Regions from separate parts of the Streptomyces sp. MMCC 100 genome, predicted to be linked through region 2. Evidence: riboswitches for the same ligand, from Rfam matches in the RefSeq annotation. Region 2 holds a riboswitch; each other region holds the start of a gene.
What was found. Region 2 has a riboswitch for cyclic di-AMP ahead of ABS735_RS36305 (M23 family metallopeptidase). Riboswitches for the same ligand answer to the same signal wherever they lie in the genome.
Positions count from the first base shown of each region.

Region 1: it holds a riboswitch for cyclic di-AMP, as region 2 does, so the genes downstream of both, rpfA (resuscitation-promoting factor protein RpfA) here and ABS735_RS36305 (M23 family metallopeptidase) in region 2, are expected to answer to the same signal.
Region 3: it holds a riboswitch for cyclic di-AMP, as region 2 does, so the genes downstream of both, ABS735_RS22270 (M23 family metallopeptidase) here and ABS735_RS36305 (M23 family metallopeptidase) in region 2, are expected to answer to the same signal.
Region 4: it holds a riboswitch for cyclic di-AMP, as region 2 does, so the genes downstream of both, ABS735_RS27720 (M23 family metallopeptidase) here and ABS735_RS36305 (M23 family metallopeptidase) in region 2, are expected to answer to the same signal.

Region 1 covers NZ_JBGORK020000001.1:465,277-469,605, reverse strand. The annotation lists gene eno (phosphopyruvate hydratase) at 1-631, opposite strand, end outside; gene rpfA (resuscitation-promoting factor protein RpfA) at 870-1,598, opposite strand; cyclic di-AMP (ydaO/yuaA leader) riboswitch at 1,602-1,768, opposite strand; gene ABS735_RS02315 (transglycosylase family protein) at 1,952-2,986, opposite strand; gene ABS735_RS02310 (transposase) at 3,111-4,329, opposite strand, start outside.
Region 2 covers NZ_JBGORK020000001.1:7,824,244-7,828,572, reverse strand. The annotation lists gene ABS735_RS36320 (dihydrofolate reductase family protein) at 1-503, shown strand, start outside; tRNA gene ABS735_RS36315 (tRNA-Met) at 572-645, shown strand; gene ABS735_RS36310 (PP2C family protein-serine/threonine phosphatase) at 818-2,044, shown strand; cyclic di-AMP (ydaO/yuaA leader) riboswitch at 2,269-2,426, shown strand; gene ABS735_RS36305 (M23 family metallopeptidase) at 2,437-3,480, shown strand; gene ABS735_RS36300 (aldo/keto reductase) at 3,618-4,329, shown strand, end outside.
Region 3 covers NZ_JBGORK020000001.1:4,771,425-4,775,753, forward strand. The annotation lists gene ABS735_RS22260 (TetR/AcrR family transcriptional regulator) at 1-152, shown strand, start outside; gene ABS735_RS22265 (SGNH/GDSL hydrolase family protein) at 187-972, opposite strand; gene ABS735_RS22270 (M23 family metallopeptidase) at 1,208-2,161, opposite strand; cyclic di-AMP (ydaO/yuaA leader) riboswitch at 2,164-2,323, opposite strand; gene ABS735_RS22275 (tyrosine-protein phosphatase) at 2,748-3,545, shown strand; gene ABS735_RS22280 (DUF6126 family protein) at 3,567-3,686, opposite strand; gene ABS735_RS22285 (helix-turn-helix domain-containing protein) at 3,683-4,297, opposite strand.
Region 4 covers NZ_JBGORK020000001.1:5,991,905-5,996,233, reverse strand. The annotation lists gene ABS735_RS27730 (M16 family metallopeptidase) at 1-674, shown strand, start outside; gene ABS735_RS27725 (M16 family metallopeptidase) at 671-2,059, shown strand; cyclic di-AMP (ydaO/yuaA leader) riboswitch at 2,251-2,415, shown strand; gene ABS735_RS27720 (M23 family metallopeptidase) at 2,428-3,192, shown strand; gene ABS735_RS27715 (GntR family transcriptional regulator) at 3,319-4,014, shown strand; gene ABS735_RS27710 (HPr family phosphocarrier protein) at 4,165-4,329, opposite strand, start outside.

The sequences.
Region 1 (4,329 bases), 7.4 Mb from region 2:
TCGGGGCGAAGCCGCCCTCGTCGCCGAGGCCGGTGGCCAGGCCCTTCTTCTTCAGGACCTTCTTGAGGGTGTGGTACACCTCGGCGCCCCAGCGCAGGGCCTCGGAGAAGGACTCCGCGCCGATCGGGGCGATCATGAACTCCTGGATGTCCACGTTGGAGTCGGCGTGCGAGCCGCCGTTCAGGATGTTCATCATCGGCACCGGCAGCAGGTGCGCGTTCGGGCCGCCCAGGTAGCGGAAGAGCGGCAGGTCGCTGGCCTCGGAGGCGGCGTGGGCGACGGCGAGGGAGACGCCGAGGATGGCGTTGGCGCCGAGCGAGCCCTTGTTGTCGGTGGCGTCCAGGTCGAACATGGCCTGGTCGATCAGGCGCTGCTCGGTGGCGTCGTAGCCGACGAGCTCCGGGCCGATCTGCTCGATGACGGCCAGCACGGCCTTCTCGACACCCTTGCCGAGGTAACGGCTCGGGTCGCCGTCACGAAGTTCGATGGCCTCGAAGGCACCGGTGGAGGCGCCGGACGGAACGGCGGCACGACCCGTGCTGCCGTCGTCGAGGCCGACCTCGACCTCGACCGTGGGGTTGCCTCGGGAGTCCAGGATTTCCCGGGCTACGACGACGTCGATGGACGGCACGAGCATCTCCTTCTTCAATGTGACGCTTCGGTGTGACGCGCGGGTCCCGCAGGACCGCGGCGGCTCTGCGGGACCGAGCCTAACCGGCTCCAGCCGATCGGCCAGCCGATCGCCCACCCGCTGGACAGAACCGAGAGTAAATTGTTTCCGAACGGAACAAAGGCGGAATGTGAAAATCCCGCCCCGGTGCGTACGGGGGAACACGCACCGGGGCGGGAGTCGCGGGAGCCGCCGCCGCTTACTTGAGGTGCAGCTGCTGGCCCGGGTAGATCAGGTCGGCGTCGTCGACGATGTCGTCGTTCAGCTTGAACAGCTTCGCCCAGCCGCCCTTGACGTCGTGCCCCTCGGCGATCGAGCTGAGGGTGTCGCCCTTGACGACCTTGTACTCGCCGTCGCCCTTCTCGACCTTCTTGCCGGTCGGGGTGGTGACGGTCTTCTTCGCGGGCTTCTCGGTCTTCTGCTCCGCGGCCGGACGCTCGGAGGAGCGGGAGGCCTTCTGCTCGGTGGAGCGCTCGGCGGTGGAGCCGCTGCTCTGGCTCTGCGAGCTCTCGGAGCTGCCGGAGCCGCTGTCCTGGGAGCCGCCACCGGTGTACGCGGCGCCCGACAGGCCGGTGCCGCAGACCGGCCAGGCACCCTTGCCCTGGCCCGCGAGCACCTTCTCGGCGATCTGGATCTGCTGGGACTTGCTCGCCTGGTCGGCGGTGGAGGCGTACTGCGTACCGCCGTAGGCCGCCCAGGTGGAGGCGGAGAACTGCAGACCGCCGTAGTAACCGTTGCCGGTGTTGATGGACCAGTTGCCGCCGGACTCGCACTGGGCGACGGCGTCCCACTCGGACGCGGTGGCGGCGGAGGCGTTGCCGGCCGCCATCAGCGGGGCGGCGACGGCGGCACCGGTGACGCCGGCGACGGCGATGACACGGGTGGCCTTGGACGGACGACGGTGCTTGCCCTTGCCGGAAAACAGCATGGTTGATCCCCTCACCGACGCCTGCGAGGTGAGCTGTCGGGTTCGGGCCGGTTGAGTTGCCCGGCCGGGTTCCTCACGGAACTCGGCTTCACCCCTAGCCGCTCCGGCTCAACTGCCCGGTGCGGCGCCTACCTTGGGTCCCCCGCTCCTGCCTGCGGCGCTTGACGCGACGACTGTTCCCGTACGGCCGCTGGCAGGATTCGGCGTTGCGGCTGTCGGGGCCCGCGATGGCGAGCGGTCATGACCGTAGACACGCGCTCCGCGGATTTTCAAAGACGATCACGGCTTCTGAGACCTATCTCTCACGAGATCCAAAAGGGACATACGGTCTCTAACCGTGACGTGAACTCCCCCTACTTTTCGACCGATTCGCCCGTGACCGTGAGCGTCTGACCGGGCAGGATGTGGTCCGGGTCGGCGCCGACGACCGTCTCGTTGTCGGCGTAGAGAGCGCGCCACCCGCCGTCGACGTCAAGGGAGTCGGCGATGGCCCAGAGGTTGTCGCCGGAGCGGACCGTGTACGAGCCGTCCTCGACCTCTCGCGGCTCACCGTCCCGCGAGGCGTGGCGCCCCGTCGCCTCGTCCGCGCGGCCCTTCTCGACCGCACCCTCGTCCGCACTGTCGCCACGGTGCCGGCCGGAGCCGGACGAGCCCTCGGCGCCCTGCTGTTCGGCACTGCCGCCGGGGGTGGATTCGGTGGATGTGTCCGACTTGGTGGAGGAGTCCGTATCGCCGGACGACGCCTCGGAGGGGGTCCCGGACGGCGAAGAAGAGGGCGAAGGGGACGAAGAGGGCGCTCCGGACGCCGACTCGGGAGTCCCGTTCGCGTCGGTCGAGTCGGTCGTACCGGACGACTGGGAGGACTGGGACGACTCAGGCGACTGTGACGACTCGGATGTTCCGGTGGTCGCGGGTGATTCGGACGACTCGGAGCCGTCGGTCTTCCCCGACGTGTCCGAACCCTCCGACGCACCGTCACCGGTCGCCCCCGAGCCGCCGCTCGTGACCCCCGAGTCGTTGCCCAGGCCGGCGAGCAGGCCGCAGGTCGGCCAGGCGGCGATGCCCTGGTCGGCGTGTATCTTCTCGGCGATTCTTATCTGCTGGGAGCGACTGGCCTGGTCGGCGCTGGGGGCGTAGTCCAGGCCGCCGTACTGCTCCCAGGCCTCCTGGGACAGCTGCAGGCCGCCGTAGTACCCGTTGCCGCTGTTCTGGCTCCAGGCGCCGCCGGTCTCGCACTCGGCGACGCGGTCCCAGTTCGCTCCGTCGGCCGCGTGGGCGCCGGTGGCGCCGAGCAGCGGGATCGCGATGGCGGAGCCGGTCACTCCGGCTGCGACGACCAGAGCGGGAGCCTGGCGGGGGCGGCGGTGACGACCGTTCCCGGAGAGCATGCGACGACCTTTCACAAGACGACGGGGACCACGCGGCGGATGACGCTCGACACCACGTTGATCCGTGAACGTATAGGGAGATCATCGCTTGTCACAAGTTCATGCCGCGCAGATCACGTGAAGATCACAGAGTTGAGTGCGTGTCACGTTTGAACGACTCGGACGCGATGGTCCCCGTGACTTCGAGCGGCGGCGCTTGCGGCTCACACCGGACTGGCGTGGCCTCCCCGCGCCGGTTCAGCTCTTCCATGAGTACGGACCAGAAGCCCTTCCTGAACCAGGTGTTCTGCCGTTCCTTGGCGAGCTGCCACGGGCCGTAACCCTCAGGTAGCTCGTCCCAGAGACAGCCTGCACGCAGCCGGTGCAGAGCCCCGTTCAGCTGCGTCCGGATGTCCACGGCTCCGCGGGCGAACTGGCGGCGCGCGAAGTAGGCAGCCATGAGTTCCTCGACCACCGACCATTCCGATTCCGTCACCGCGGCAGGAACCGGCGTGCCGGTCCGCTCGTGCCACTCCGTCACCTTGCACTTGACCCCGGAACGCTTCCGCACTTCTCCGAGCGGCTCCACCTTGATGTCCAGGAGGCCGATCACCGTTGTCATCTCGGCCAGTTCGACGTGGGCCGCTCCCCTGACCGCCTGAGCCAGGCACATGATGGTTCGAGTGGTCGTTGCTGCGGCCTCCTGCCCCAGGAGCACCTGCCGCCCGGCGTCAAGCAGCGCCCTGGCGCTGTGCACGTCCTGAGCGAGCTGCCGTAAAGCCGCATTCCTCACCGCGCGGTCAGGACCTGAAGTGACCAGATTCGTGGTGGCGTGAGCCAGGGTTGCCTCCTTCTCCTGCAGCGCGGCCGTGAAGCGAGCCACGCGCTCACGCTGCCTGCCGATGTCACCGGGGTAGGGATTCAGCCTGTCCTGAGCTGCGGCCAGTACCCGCGGTTCGGTCAACAGTGCCTCGATCACCCTCCACACGGCCTCCTCGACGGCGTCGGAAGTCAGATACGGATCGGAGCAGTTCGTCTCTCGCCCTTTGCCGTTGTTGGCTCCACCGCATCGGTAGTAGCGGGTGGCGTTGGACTTGTTGAATGAGCCAACGTATCGGTGGCCACATTTGCCGACGATCCGGCCTGTCAACGGGTAAGCGTCAGCCTCCGCGTGCGAGGAGTGGCCACCTTCGCGCAAGGCACGCACCAACTCGTCCGCTCGCTCCTCGCTGATGAGGCGGGGAACTGTGAGTACCACACTCTCTCCGTGTACCGGGACACCGTTCTCATCCAGCCTGGTTCTGTTCCTCCCGTAGCCCGCTGGGTTACGGAAGATCACCTCTCCCTCCAGAAGAGAGGTGCAC
Region 2 (4,329 bases):
ACGTGGTGCTCCACCGGTACCGGCCCACCGCCCCCGGGACCGGCGACCGGGTCGCCGCCGCCGACCGGCACTGGCTGGCGCTCGCCTGTGAGCTGGCCGAACTGTGTCCGCCGTCGGACACCGCGTTCAGCGTGGGGGCCGTCGTGGTCGCCGCCGACGGGAGCGAGCTGGCGCGGGGGTATTCGCGGGAGGGGGGCGACGCCGTCGTGCATGCCGAGGAGGCGGCGCTCGCGAAGACCGACCCCTCCGACGCGCGGCTCGCGGGCGCCACCGTCTACAGCAGCCTGGAGCCCTGTGCCCGCCGTGCCTCCCGGCCCGCACCCTGCGCCCGGCTGATCCTCGACGCCGGGGTGCGTCGCGTCGTCACGGCCTGGCGGGAGCCGGACACCTTCGTGCCGGGGGCGGACGGGAGCGGGGTGCTCGCCGCCGGGGGCGCCGCCGTCGTCGTACTGGCCGGGTACGAGGAGCGGGCGAAGGCGCCGAACCGCCATCTGGAGGGGTAGGGAACCACCGGGGGAGATACCGATGTGCATTCCGCCCCCGGGATGACGTACAGTGGTGAACACAACGACGCGGGGTGGAGCAGCTCGGTAGCTCGCTGGGCTCATAACCCAGAGGTCGCAGGTTCAAATCCTGTCCCCGCTACTGAAGGCCGAGGGCCGGAATCCGAAAGGGTTCCGGCCCTCGGTGCGTCTCGTCACGAACCCCGTTTCATCCGGTCGGCCCCTCACCGCTCGCCGCCCGCCCCCGCACCCGGAAACCTGGAGTCCTGGACGGCAGGCGGCGCGCGGACGTACGGGGTGGCGGGAGACGAGTGGTGCGGCCAGGTGACGTGGACGACGAGGGAGCGGCCGCCAGGGCCGGTGGCCGGCTCCCCGGTGATCCCGTGCCCGACCCGGGCCTCGGAGACGAAGAGCCCCCCGCCGGGCCGCCGCCGCGTCGCCGGACCGCGTACCGGCGCGCCTTCGTGCACGCGCTCCCCGTGCTGCTGATCGTCGTCGCCATCCTGTACGACATCTTCACCCCGAGGTACTTCACCGCCGGCCCCCTCTACACGGCCGCGCCCCTGGTCGCCGCCCCGCTCTACTCACGGCGCGGCACGGCGCTCACCGGCGTCGCCGTGGTGGCCGCCGTCATCGGGCTGCAGATCGGCAAGGGCGTCCTCCACTACGTCGACTCCCTCACCGAGCTGATCACCATCGCCACGGTCGCCGTGCTCGCCGTCCTCGTGAACGGCCTCGTCCGCCGCAGCGACGAGCGCCTCGTCACCGTCCGCGAGATCGCCGAGGCCGCCCAGCGTGCCGTACTGCCCGAACCGGCCGAGCGCATCGCGGGCTTCGAGATCGCCGTCTGCTACGAGGCCGCGCAGGCCGACGCCTTCATCGGCGGCGACCTGTACGCGGTGCAGGACAGCGCCCGAGGCGTCCGGCTCATCGTCGGCGACGTGCGCGGCAAGGGCATGGGCGCGGTCGCCGCCGTCGCCGTCGTGATCGGCGCCTTCCGGGAGGCGGCCGAGCAGGAGGCGACGCTGGAGGCGGTGGCGCAGCGGCTGGAGCGGGCGCTGGCGCGCGAGGGCACCCGACGGGAGGGGCTGGACGCCTTCGAGGGCTTCACCACCGCCGTCCTCGCCGAACTCCCGCACGGCGACGGAACCGTACGCATCGTCAACCGAGGCCACCCACCGCCCCTGCTGCTCTACGCCGACGGCACCCTGGGCGCGCTGCCCGCCCGTGAGTCGGCGCTGCCGCTCGGCATGGGCGAGCTGGGCGTCTGGCCCGACCGGGCGGAGGAGGCCGCGTTCCCCGGTGGGGCCACACTGCTGCTCTACACCGACGGGCTGACCGAAGCCCGGGACACCAAGGGCGAGTTCTACGATCCGCAGGCGCGGCTGGCGGGCCGCGTCTTCCGGCATCCCGCGACGCTGCTCGACACCCTCGCCGAGGACGTGCGCCGGCATTCCGGGGGTGGCATGGCGGACGACATGGCGCTGCTCGCCGTACGGCGACCCCGGCGCGGAGACCATGATCATTGTCACGAGCCGTGACAGCGCGACCCCCCTCCGCATAACGACTGACACACCGTCAGGAGAAAGTGGCGCGAAGAGGAATACTGAGGGCGGGTCAAGTCGCCCGGTTTTCACCGGTCGTGAGGCGTACGTCCCGGCTGTTTTCGTTAATGATCAAGCGGAACGGCTTGGAATCCGAGCCCCGCGTCTATTAACGTTCGATAACGCAGCGCGGTCGTCCCAGCCGTCACAGAAGGCGGCTCCGTGCGCACGCGCCGAATCCCGCAAGGGAACCGGGGAACCACCACATTGGGGTGAATCGGGCGTATGGCGCCGTGGAAACACGGTCGGCACACACCCGTAGGAGACCTTCCTGCTCCGAACCCGTCAGCTAACCCGGTAGGCGGAAGGAAGGAAAGGAGCACGCCCACGTGGCGTCCAACCGGCCTGCCCCCGAGGCCCCGTTCGTGCCCACCGGGCACGGCACCGACACCTTCGGCTACGACGCCCACCGCGCCGAAGAGGGTCCCTGGGAGGAGTGGAACCCCACCGCGGAGTCCATCCGCCCCGTGCGCGGCCGGCACCGCGTCGCCAAGCAGCGCGGCGGACTCGCGCGCAGCTCCACCGTCCTCGGCGTCGGTGTCATAGCCGCCGTCGGCGCGGGCGGCATGGCCAGCGCGCAGACCGGCAAGCCGCCGGTGTCCATCTCCATGCCGGACCTGCCGAACGTGGGTTCGCTCATGCCCGGCGGCGACGCGGAGTCGGAGCCCGAGGGTTCCGCCGCCCCGCTCAGCGGCATCACCCAGGCCGTCGCCGCCGACACCGCGGAGGGCACCGGCACCACCGACGCCGGTGAGTCGCTGCGGGCCCGGATCATGGCGCAGGCCGAGCAGCAGCAGGCGCAGGTCGAGACCAAGGCCGCCGCCGAGGCCCAGGCCGCCGCGGAGAAGAAGGCCGCGGAAGCCGCCGCCAAGGCGGAGAAGGAGGCCCAGGAGAAGGCCGCCGCCGCCAAGAAGAAGGCGGAGGAGGAGGCCGCGAAGAAGGCCGAGGCCGAGCGGCTCGCGAAGCTGGCCAAGCAGTACACGCTGCCGACCTCCTCGTACACGATCTCCTCGACCTTCAACCAGGCCGGTTCGCTGTGGGCCTCCGGCCACCACACCGGCCTCGACTTCGCCGCCCCCACGGGCACCCTGCTCAAGGCGGTGCACAGCGGCACGATCACGTCGGCCGGCTGGGACGGGTCGTACGGCTACAAGACCGTGCTCACCCTCGACGACGGCACCGAGCTCTGGTACGCGCACCAGTCGTCCATCAACGTCAGCGTCGGTCAGAAGGTCACCACCGGTGACGTCATCGGCCGCGTCGGCGCCACCGGCAACGTCACCGGCGCCCATCTCCACCTCGAGGTCCACACGGCGGACGGCTCGGGCATCGACCCGATGGCCTGGCTGCAGAGCAAGGGGCTCACTCCCTGATCCGCCCGGCCCACTGATTCGCCCCGCTGAACCCCGGCGGTCCTGACGGCAACCCCCCGACGTCAGGGCTGCCGGTTTGCGGGGTTTTTGCGTGTTGGCCGGAATGGCCCGCTCCGGTGCGGTCGTTGACGCTCTACATGACTTCTCTGCGCAAGCTCGGCTCCTCCGACCTCGAGGTCTTCCCTCTCGCCCTCGGCGGCAACGTCTTCGGTTGGACCGCCGACCAGGACCAGTCCTTCGCCGTCCTGGACGCCTACACGGCGGCCGGCGGCAACTTCGTCGACACCGCCGACTCCTACTCCGCCTGGGTCGACGGCAACAGCGGCGGCGAGTCCGAGACCGTCCTCGGCCAGTGGCTCGCGGCCCGCGGCAACCGTGACGACGTCGTCCTCGCCACCAAGGTCAGCCAGCACCCCGAGTACCCGGGCCTGTCCGCCGCGAACATCAAGGCCGCGGCCGACGCCTCGCTGCGCCGCCTGGGCACCGACCGCATCGACCTCTACTACACCCACTTCGACAAGCCCGAGGTGCCGGTCGAGGAGATCATCGGGGCGCTCGACGAACTCGTGAAGGCGGGCAAGGTGCGGCACATCGCCGCCTCCAACATCTCCGCCGAGCGGCTCGCGGCGTCCCTGGAGTTCTCCGACCGCGAGGGCCTGGCCCGGTACGTCGCCCTCCAGCCGCACTACAACCTGGTCTCCCGCGACACCTACGAGGGCGAGCTGCGCGACCTCGCCGAGCAGGCCGGTCTCGCCGCCGTCCCGTACTACGCCCTCGCGGCCGGGTTCCTCACCGGCAAGTACCGGCCCGGAACGGCCGTTGACAGTCCGCGGGCGGGCGGTGCGGCGA
Region 3 (4,329 bases), 3.1 Mb from region 2:
TGCGTCTCACCGCGCTGTTGGACGGGCTGGCGGTACAGCTCACGTCGTACGCGGGCACGGTGTCGCGGGCCCGGGCGCAGGAGTGGGTGGACGAGGCACTGGCCCGGGAACTGGGCCTGGAGCGAGCGGCCTTGACAGCCACGCGACGCTAGGGGCGTCGCGCGGACGCGGGCCGCCCGCCCCGCCTCAGGCCACCGCGGCGATCCGCGTCTTGATGTCGTCCGGCGACAGGGTGCCCTTGGCCGTCACGTGGTCGCCCGAGGACTCGCCGCGCAGCCGGCGTCCGATCCACGGGACCAGGTACTCGCGCGCCCAGTGCACGTCGTCGCGCCGCACGTCCAGCGTGCCGCGGGGCGGCAGGGGCGGCCAGGGCTGGTCCGGGTCGGCCGGGACACGCAGGCCGAGGGCCTGTCCGGCGCGCAGTGCCACGCGGGTGTGGCCCTCCGGCGACAGGTGCAGCCGGTCGGCGTCCCACGCCCTGCGGTCCTGGACGCTGCGGAGCGACCACAGGTCGAGCACCGGGCAGCCGTAGCGGTCGGCGACGGCACGGACGTGTCCGTTGTACGTGGCGATCTTGCCGCGCAGATGCTTGAGGACGGGCACCCCACGGGTGTCGAACCCGGTGGTCACCAGGACGGTGCCGGCCGCGGCGGTCAGCGCGGCCACCGCCAGTTCGAACCGCTCGGCGACCTCGTCGGGGTCGGTGCCGGGCCGGATGATGTCGTTGCCGCCCGCCGCGAACGAGACCAGGTCCGGCGCGAGGGCGACGACCCGCGGGATCTGTTCCGACACGATCTGGTCGAGGAGCCTGCCGCGCACGGCGAGGTTCGTGTACGTGAAGTCGCCCTCGGGGCGCCGGTCCGCGAGCAGTACGGCGAGCCGGTCGGCCCAGCCGACGAACGCCCCGTCGGGGCCGGGGTCGCCGACGCCCTCGGTGAAGCTGTCCCCCACCGCCACGTACGACCCGATCACTGCTCTGCTGTCACTCTTCGAATCGTCTGCCACGTCGGCCCATGATTCACCTTGGAATGTGACCTACGCGACCGTAGGAAGGGATTGACGGGCGGTGAGAAAGGCCACGCCTAAAGTGTTCGTCAATTCCGGAATACGCCGAGGTCCGGCCGCACCGAGGGGCGGGTACGCCGAAGGCCGGACCCGGGGATCGGGGTCCGGCCTTCGGGGCGCGGAGGCTGCGCGGAACCGGTCGTCAGACGGAGACGCCGTGCGAGCGCAGGAACGCGAGCGGGTCGATGTCCGAGCCGTAGTCCGGCGTGGTGCGGATCTCGAAGTGCAGGTGCGGGCCGGTCACGTTGCCGGTGGCGCCCGAAAGGCCGACCTGCTGACCCGCCGTCACCGACTGACCGGCGGAGACGGAGAGCGAGGAGAGGTGGGCGTACTGGGCGTAGTGGCCGTCGGCGAGCTTGATGACGACCTGGTTGCCGTACGCGCCGCCCCAGCCGGCCGAGACGACGGTGCCCGCGCCGACGGCCTTCAGCGAGGTGCCGGTCGGGACGACGAAGTCGGTGCCGGTGTGGTAGCCGCTGGACCACATGCTGCCGGACTGGTGGTACGGGGTACCGACGGTGCCGCCCGCGACGGGGGAGGTGTAACCGCTGGTGGTGCCCGCGGACTGGGTGTCGGTGTTCGAGGACTCCGAAGAGCCGGAAGCGTCCGAGGAGGAGGTCTTCGCGGCGTCCGCCGACTTCTGGGCCGGCTTCTCGGCGGCGGGCTTCTCGGCGGGCTTCTGCGACTGCGCGGCGGACGGCGCCGACGACTTGGCGGCCTGAGTGCCGATCGAGAGCTCGAGGCCGGGGTGGATCAGCGACGGGTCGGAACCGACGGCCTCGCGGTTGTCCGCGTAGAGCTTCTTCCAGCCGCCGTCGACGTTCTGCTCGTCGGCGATCTTCGAAAGGTAGTCACCGCTCTTCACGGTGTACGTCCGGGAGTCCGAGTTCTTCTCGGCGCTGCTCGCGGCGGCCTTCTTGGCCGACGTCGGAATGGACTGCACGGCCTGCTCGGAAACGGAGTGCGCGGGGGCGGCGTTGGCGGAGGCGGCGCCCATCAGCGGGAGTGCGAGCGCGGCGCCACCGGTTCCGGCGACGGCGATGGTGCGGGTCAGGCGCATGGCCCTGGTACGGCGGTGCTTACCCTTCGCGGGCATGGCGAATTCCTCTCCGGCGCCTGCGAGGTGAGCTGTCGGGTGCGGGCTGGAGATGCCCGGCCGCGCCGAGACGCGGCTTTACCCCAAGCCGTTCCGGGAACCGGAACAGGCAGTTCTACCTGTGGGTCCCCCGCTCCTGCCGTGTACGGGTGGTGGATGAGTGCGGGCTCCGGTCGGCGGCAGGATTAGGCGTCCGTCCGGATCGGTGGTGAACGTAAGGGACCAAGACGCACACGGACAAGCGAGGGGTTCCCGCGGCAGGCGTTTCGATTGATCCTTTATGGGAAAACCGGTAACCCTGCGTCGATTTCCGTCGCACCGTTTTCCGTGAATGCCCTTGAGAACCAGCTGAATTACGTGAACATGACGGGCAACGCTCGGTCACGGATATGACGCTGCTCACGCACCCCTTGCCCACCCTCCGCCATTTCAGGGCTAGTTACCACTAAGGCGCCAATTCGGACAGAAGACCTTTACCGGTCCACAATGCCCCTCTCGGAACGGCTTTCACCCACCGGTCATGCCGTATCGTCGAGTGGTGCCCGCCGGCGAGCAGCGGCGGCGGGGCGGAGTGGGAGGAGCCCCCGTGACGCAGCAGGTCCCGTCGACCGAACCCGAGCTGACCGGTGTGCGCAACTTCCGGGACGTGGGCGGACTGCCGACCGTGGACGGTCGGCGGGTGCGACAGGGGGTGCTGTTCCGCAGCGGCCACCTGGCGCACGCCACCGGGGAGGACGCCGCGTTCCTGGCCTCACTGGGCCTGCACACGATCTTCGACTTCCGCAACGCGGCCGACCAGAAGCTCGACGGCCCGGACGTCGAGCTGCCGGGCGTGCGCAACGTGAACCTGCCGCTGAGCGATCCGGCCGACGGCGCCGAGTTCTGGAAGATGGTCCGTGACGGAGACCTCGACCAGCTGCGCGAGATCCTCGCCGACGGCAAGGCCGCCAACCGGATGATCGACTCCTACCGCATGATCGTCACCGAGCGCACGGCGGAGCACTCCCGGATCCTGCACGCGCTCGCCGAGGACAGCGTCCCCGCGCTGATGCACTGTGCGGCCGGCAAGGACCGCGCGGGTCTGTCGATCGCCGTCACCCTGCTCGCTCTGGGCGTCGAGCGCGAGGCCGTCGTCGAGGACTACCTGAAGTCGAACGCCGCGCACCGGCGCTACAAGGTGCGCCGCAGCGGCTCCGCGGCCTCGGCCTACTCCCCCGAGGTCATGGAGCTGCTCAGCCCCCTGTTCGACGCGCGCGCCGAGTACCTGGCGGCGGCCTTCGGGACGATCGAGGAGACGTGGGGCGGCGTCGACGCCTACCTGGAGAAGGGGCTGCGGCTCGCTCCCGAGACCCGGGAGCGGCTGCGCGAGCGGATGGTGGACTGAGCCGCCCGCTCGCGGACGGCACTACTTGGCGCCCACCTCGAACAGCAGGTAGAGGAAGCCGCCGAAGACGTGACCCAGGGCGATGTAGATGACCAGTCGCACCCACAGGGCGCGCGGGAACTTGTCCTCGATGGCACTCATGGCGTCTCTCCAGGGGTCGGCCCGAGGCACAGCGCGGCCGTCGGGCTCTGCAGCAGGGTGTGGACGAAGAGCAGCTCAGTCCCGTCGGGGTCCTGTGCCGCGATCCGGTGCGGGGTCATGGAGTCGAAGTGGGCACTGTCCCCCGCGGTGAGCCGGTGCTCGGTGTCCCCGAGGCGCAGCCGCAGCCGGCCCCTGAGGACGTGCAGCCACTCCTCTCCGGGGTGCACCCGCACGACGTCGCCCTGGGAGCCGTACGGTACCTGGACGCGCAGGGCCTGCATGCCGCGGCCCGGCGCGCCCGCCTGCCAGTACGTCCAGCCGCCCGCGGTGGTGGGTTCCATGTCGGCACCACGCACGACGGCGTCCCGGTCGGCGGCCGTCTCACCGAGCAGCTCGGCGACGGTCGTACCGTAGATACGGGCGAGGGCCAGCAGCATCGGGAGTGAGGGCTGGCGCTGCCCGGTCTCCAGGCGGGAGAGGTGGGCGGGCGACAGCCCTGCGGCACGGGCCGCGGCCTCGAGGGTGAGGGCGGCCCGCCGCCGCAGCTCACGCAGCTGGGGCGCGACGGCGGCGACCGTCCCCTCGGCGGGGCCGGTCTCGGAGGAGCTCATGCCTCCATTCAGCCCGAACCTTGCCCGTCAGG
Region 4 (4,329 bases), 1.8 Mb from region 2:
CCCGGGACGGTTCGCTGCCCGACGTCATGGGCGGGCAGCTGCGCGAGATCCTCGAGGAGGAGGTCCCGGCCCGCGCCCTCATGGCGGCCTACCGCCTGCCGGAGGACGGCACGCGCGCGTGCGACGCGGCCGACCTGGCCCTGACCGTCCTGGGCGGCGGCGAGTCGTCCCGCCTCTACAACCGGCTCGTCCGCCGCGACCGCACGGCCGTCGCCGCCGGGTTCGGCCTGCTGCGGCTCGCCGGGGCGCCCTCCCTGGGGTGGCTGGACGTGAAGACGTCCGGCGACGTCGAGGTGCCGGTCATCGAGTCCGCCGTCGACGAGGAACTGGCCCGGTTCGCAGAGGAGGGCCCCACGGCCGAGGAGATGGAGCGCGCCCAGGCCCAGCTCGAGCGCGAGTGGCTGGACCGTCTGGGCACGGTCGCGGGCCGCGCCGACGAACTGTGCCGGTACGCCGTGCTGTTCGGCGACCCGCAGCTCGCCCTGACCGCCGTGCAGCGGGTGCTCGAGGTGACCGCGGAGGAGGTCCAGGAGGTCGCCAAGGCCCGCCTGCGCCCCGACAACCGCGCGGTGCTCGTCTACGAGCCCACCGCCCCCGCCGACGAGAACGACGCCGACACGAACGACGCCGACACGAACGACGCCACCGACGAGAACGAGGAGGCGGCCAAGTGACCGAGCTCGCCACCATGGAATTCCACGCGCAGCCGCAGGCCGGCGAGCCCAAGCCGTGGGCGTTCCCCGCCCCGGAGCGCGGCAGCCTCGGCAACGGCCTCACCGTGCTGCGCTGCCACCGCCCCGGCCAGCAGGTCGTCGCCGTCGAGGTCCTCCTCGACGCCCCCCTGGACGCCGAGCCGACCGGTCTCGACGGCGTCGCCACCATCATGGCGCGCGCCTTCTCCGAGGGCACCGACAAGCACTCCGCCGAGGATTTCGCCGCCGAGCTGGAGCGCTGCGGCGCCACGCTGGACGCGCACGCCGACCACCCCGGCGTCCGGCTGAGCCTCGAGGTGCCCGCCTCGCGCCTGGCCAAGGCCCTCGGTCTGGTCGCCGACGCGCTCAGGGCGCCCGCCTTCGCGGACAGCGAGGTCGAACGGCTGGTGCGCAACCGGCTCGACGAGATCCCGCACGAGCTGGCCAACCCCTCCCGCCGGGCCGCCAAGGAACTCTCCAAGGAGCTGTTCCCGGCCGACTCGCGCATGTCGCGCCCGCGCCAGGGCTCCGAGGAGACCGTCGCGAGCATCGACTCCGCGGCCGTACGCGCCTTCTACGAGCGGCACGTCCGTCCCGCCACGGCCACCGCCGTGGTCGTCGGCGACCTCACCGGCGTCGACCTCGACGCGCTGCTCGGCGACACCCTGGGCGCGTGGACCGGCTCGCCCGCCGAGCCGCGCCCCGTACCCCCGGTGACCGCCGACGACCGGGGCCGGGTCGTCATCGTCGACCGTCCCGGCGCCGTCCAGACGCAGCTGCTGATCGGCCGCACCGGCGCCGACCGGCACGACCGCGTGTGGCCCGCGCAGGTGCTCGGCACCTACTGCCTCGGCGGCACCCTCACCTCGCGCCTGGACCGCGTCCTGCGCGAGGAGAAGGGCTACACCTACGGCGTACGGGCGTTCGGGCAGGTCCTGCGTTCCGCGCCGGACGGAACGGGCGCCGCGATGCTCGCCATCAGCGGCTCCGTCGACACCCCGAACACCGGTCCCGCCCTCGAGGACCTGTGGACGGTGCTGCGCAAGCTCGCCGCGGAGGGGCTCACCGACGCCGAGCGTGACGTGGCCGTGCAGAATCTGGTGGGCGTGGCGCCGCTCAAGTACGAGACGGCGGCGGCCGTGGCGAGCACCCTGGCCGACCAGGTCGAGCAGCACCTGTCCGACGACTTCCAGGCGACGCTCTACCGCCAACTCGCGGCCACGGGCACCGTGGAGGCCACGGCGGCGGTCGTGAACGCCTTCCCGGTGGACCGCCTCGTGACGGTCCTCGTCGGCGACGCGGCGCAGATCAAGGAGCCCGTCGAGGCCCTCGGCATCGGTGAAGTCACCGTGGTGGCGGCCGAGTAGCGGCACGCGCGCGCGAAGGCCCTGGTGACCGGAGTGTCACCAGGGCCGCCGTATGTCCGGATTGGGGGAGTGACTGCCCGTCTGCCCTGTGGCGTGCGCTACAAAAACCCTGTTGCGTTTGAGGATTGAAGACAGCCCCGTTTAGCGTCTTCCGGGCTGTTCGTCAGGCAGTGCGCCGCACCCGCGGCACCGGACAGTCATCGCCGAGTCCCCGTACGGCGCGAGCCAGGGGAGCCGGGGACCCATCGCAGTCCCTGGGGTGAATCGGACGCCCGCGCATACCGCGAGGGGGCCCGTAGGAGACCTTCCACCTCCGAACCCGTCAGCTAACCCGGTAGGCGAGAGGGAAGGAAAGGACAAGCCTCTACATGGCGTTCACGCGCGCCACCGGTAAGCACCGCCGTACCGGCCGGGTGCACCGCACCACCGCCCGCGCGGCGGGAGTCGCGGCCCTCGCCACCACCGGCGTCGTCGGCACCCTCGCGGCTCCGGCGCTCGCCGCCGAGCCCCAGGTGGAGCAGAGCGGGCTCACTCCGGTCGTCACCATCGGCGACTCCATAGCCGACGAGATCGACGCCCAGGCCGTCGCCCAGAAGCAGGCGGCCGTGGACGCCGCCGCCCGTGAGGCGGCCCGGGAAGCGGCCCGTGAGCGGGCGGCCGAGGCGGCCAAGGAAGCACGCGAGGCCAAGGAGCGCGCCGCGCGGGAGGCGGAGCGCAAGCGCCTCAACACCTTCGTCGCGCCGATCACCGCCTCCTACGTCTCCACCGCGTACCAGGCCGGCAGCTCCCTGTGGTCCTCCGGCAGCCACACCGGCATCGACTTCCACGCCTCCAGCGGCACGACCGTGCACGCGGTCGGCGTCGGCACCGTCGTGGAGGCCGGCTGGGGAGGGGCGTACGGCAACCAGGTCGTGATCAAGATGCACGACGGCACGTACACGCAGTACGGGCACCTGTCGTCCATCGGCGTCTCCGTCGGCCAGTCGGTCGAGCCCGGCCAGCAGATCGGCCTCTCCGGCGCCACCGGCAACGTCACCGGACCGCACCTGCACTTCGAGGCCCGTACGAGCCCCGAGTACGGCTCCGACATGGACCCCGTCGCCTACCTCCGCTCCCACGGCGTGAACGTCTGACGGCGGTATTCGAAAGCCCCGGCTTCCCGAGCCGGGGCTTTTCGCATTTAATATCGCTTGATTGGCCCGAGGTCGCTCAACACGCGTCAACCGTCGACGTTTCGCGGGGTCAAGGGGAGGTCGGTCATGCGTATTCCGGCGCATTCGGTGTGCACGGCGATCCGGGACGACATCGTCGCCGGCATCCACGGCCGCGGGAGCCGGCTCACCGAGGAAATCCTCGCCCGCCGCTACGGCGTTTCCCGCGTCCCCGTCCGCGAGGCCCTGCGCACGCTGGAGGCCGAGGGCTTCGTGGTGACCCGGCGGCACGCGGGCGCGTGCGTCGCGGAACCCACGGAGCAGGAGGCCGCCGACCTGCTCGAGACCCGCACGCTCCTGGAGCCGCTCGGCGCCTCCCGGGCCGCCCGGCGGCGCACCGAGGCCCACCTCAAGGTGTTGCGCGGCCTGGTCAGGCTGGGACAGGAACGGGCCAGGCGGGGCAGCGGCGAGGACCTGCGCTCGCTGGGCGGCTGGTTCCACGAGACCCTCGCCCGGGCGGCCGACAGCCCCTCCCTGACCGCCCTGCTGACCCAGCTCCGCCACAAGATCGCCTGGATGTACGTCGTGGAGGCCCCGGCCGGGCCGGTGGAGTACTGGGCGGAGCACGGCGCGATCACCGACGCGGTGGCCCGGGGCGACGGCGACCGTGCGCGGGCGCTCATGGCCCTGCACATCGAGCGGTCGGTCTCCGCGCACCGGCTGCGATTCGCCTCCGGCGACGGGCGGACGGAGCGCGTGAGGAGTGCGCAACATTCCGTAAACACGGCGAGTGGGCGACAGTAACACGGGCGCCGTATACAAAGGGCAGGGAATTCCTGCCGGTGTTTTCTGCTGCCCGTAAACAGGATGAATGGACGGGTGGGCCGAAAGAGAAAAGGCGAAAGGCCCGTCCGGTGGTTCCGGCGGGCCTTTCGATGCTGCTGTCCGTCGGGCTCAGACGGTCTCGGGAAGCTCCTCGAGCCCCTCGGCGACCAGCTTCGCCAGCCGGTCCAGGGCGGCCTCCGCGCCCTCGGCGTCGGAGGCGAGGACGATCTCCTCGCCGCCCTGGGCGCCGAGGCCGAGGACGGCCAGCATGGAGGCCGCGTTGACGGGGGAACC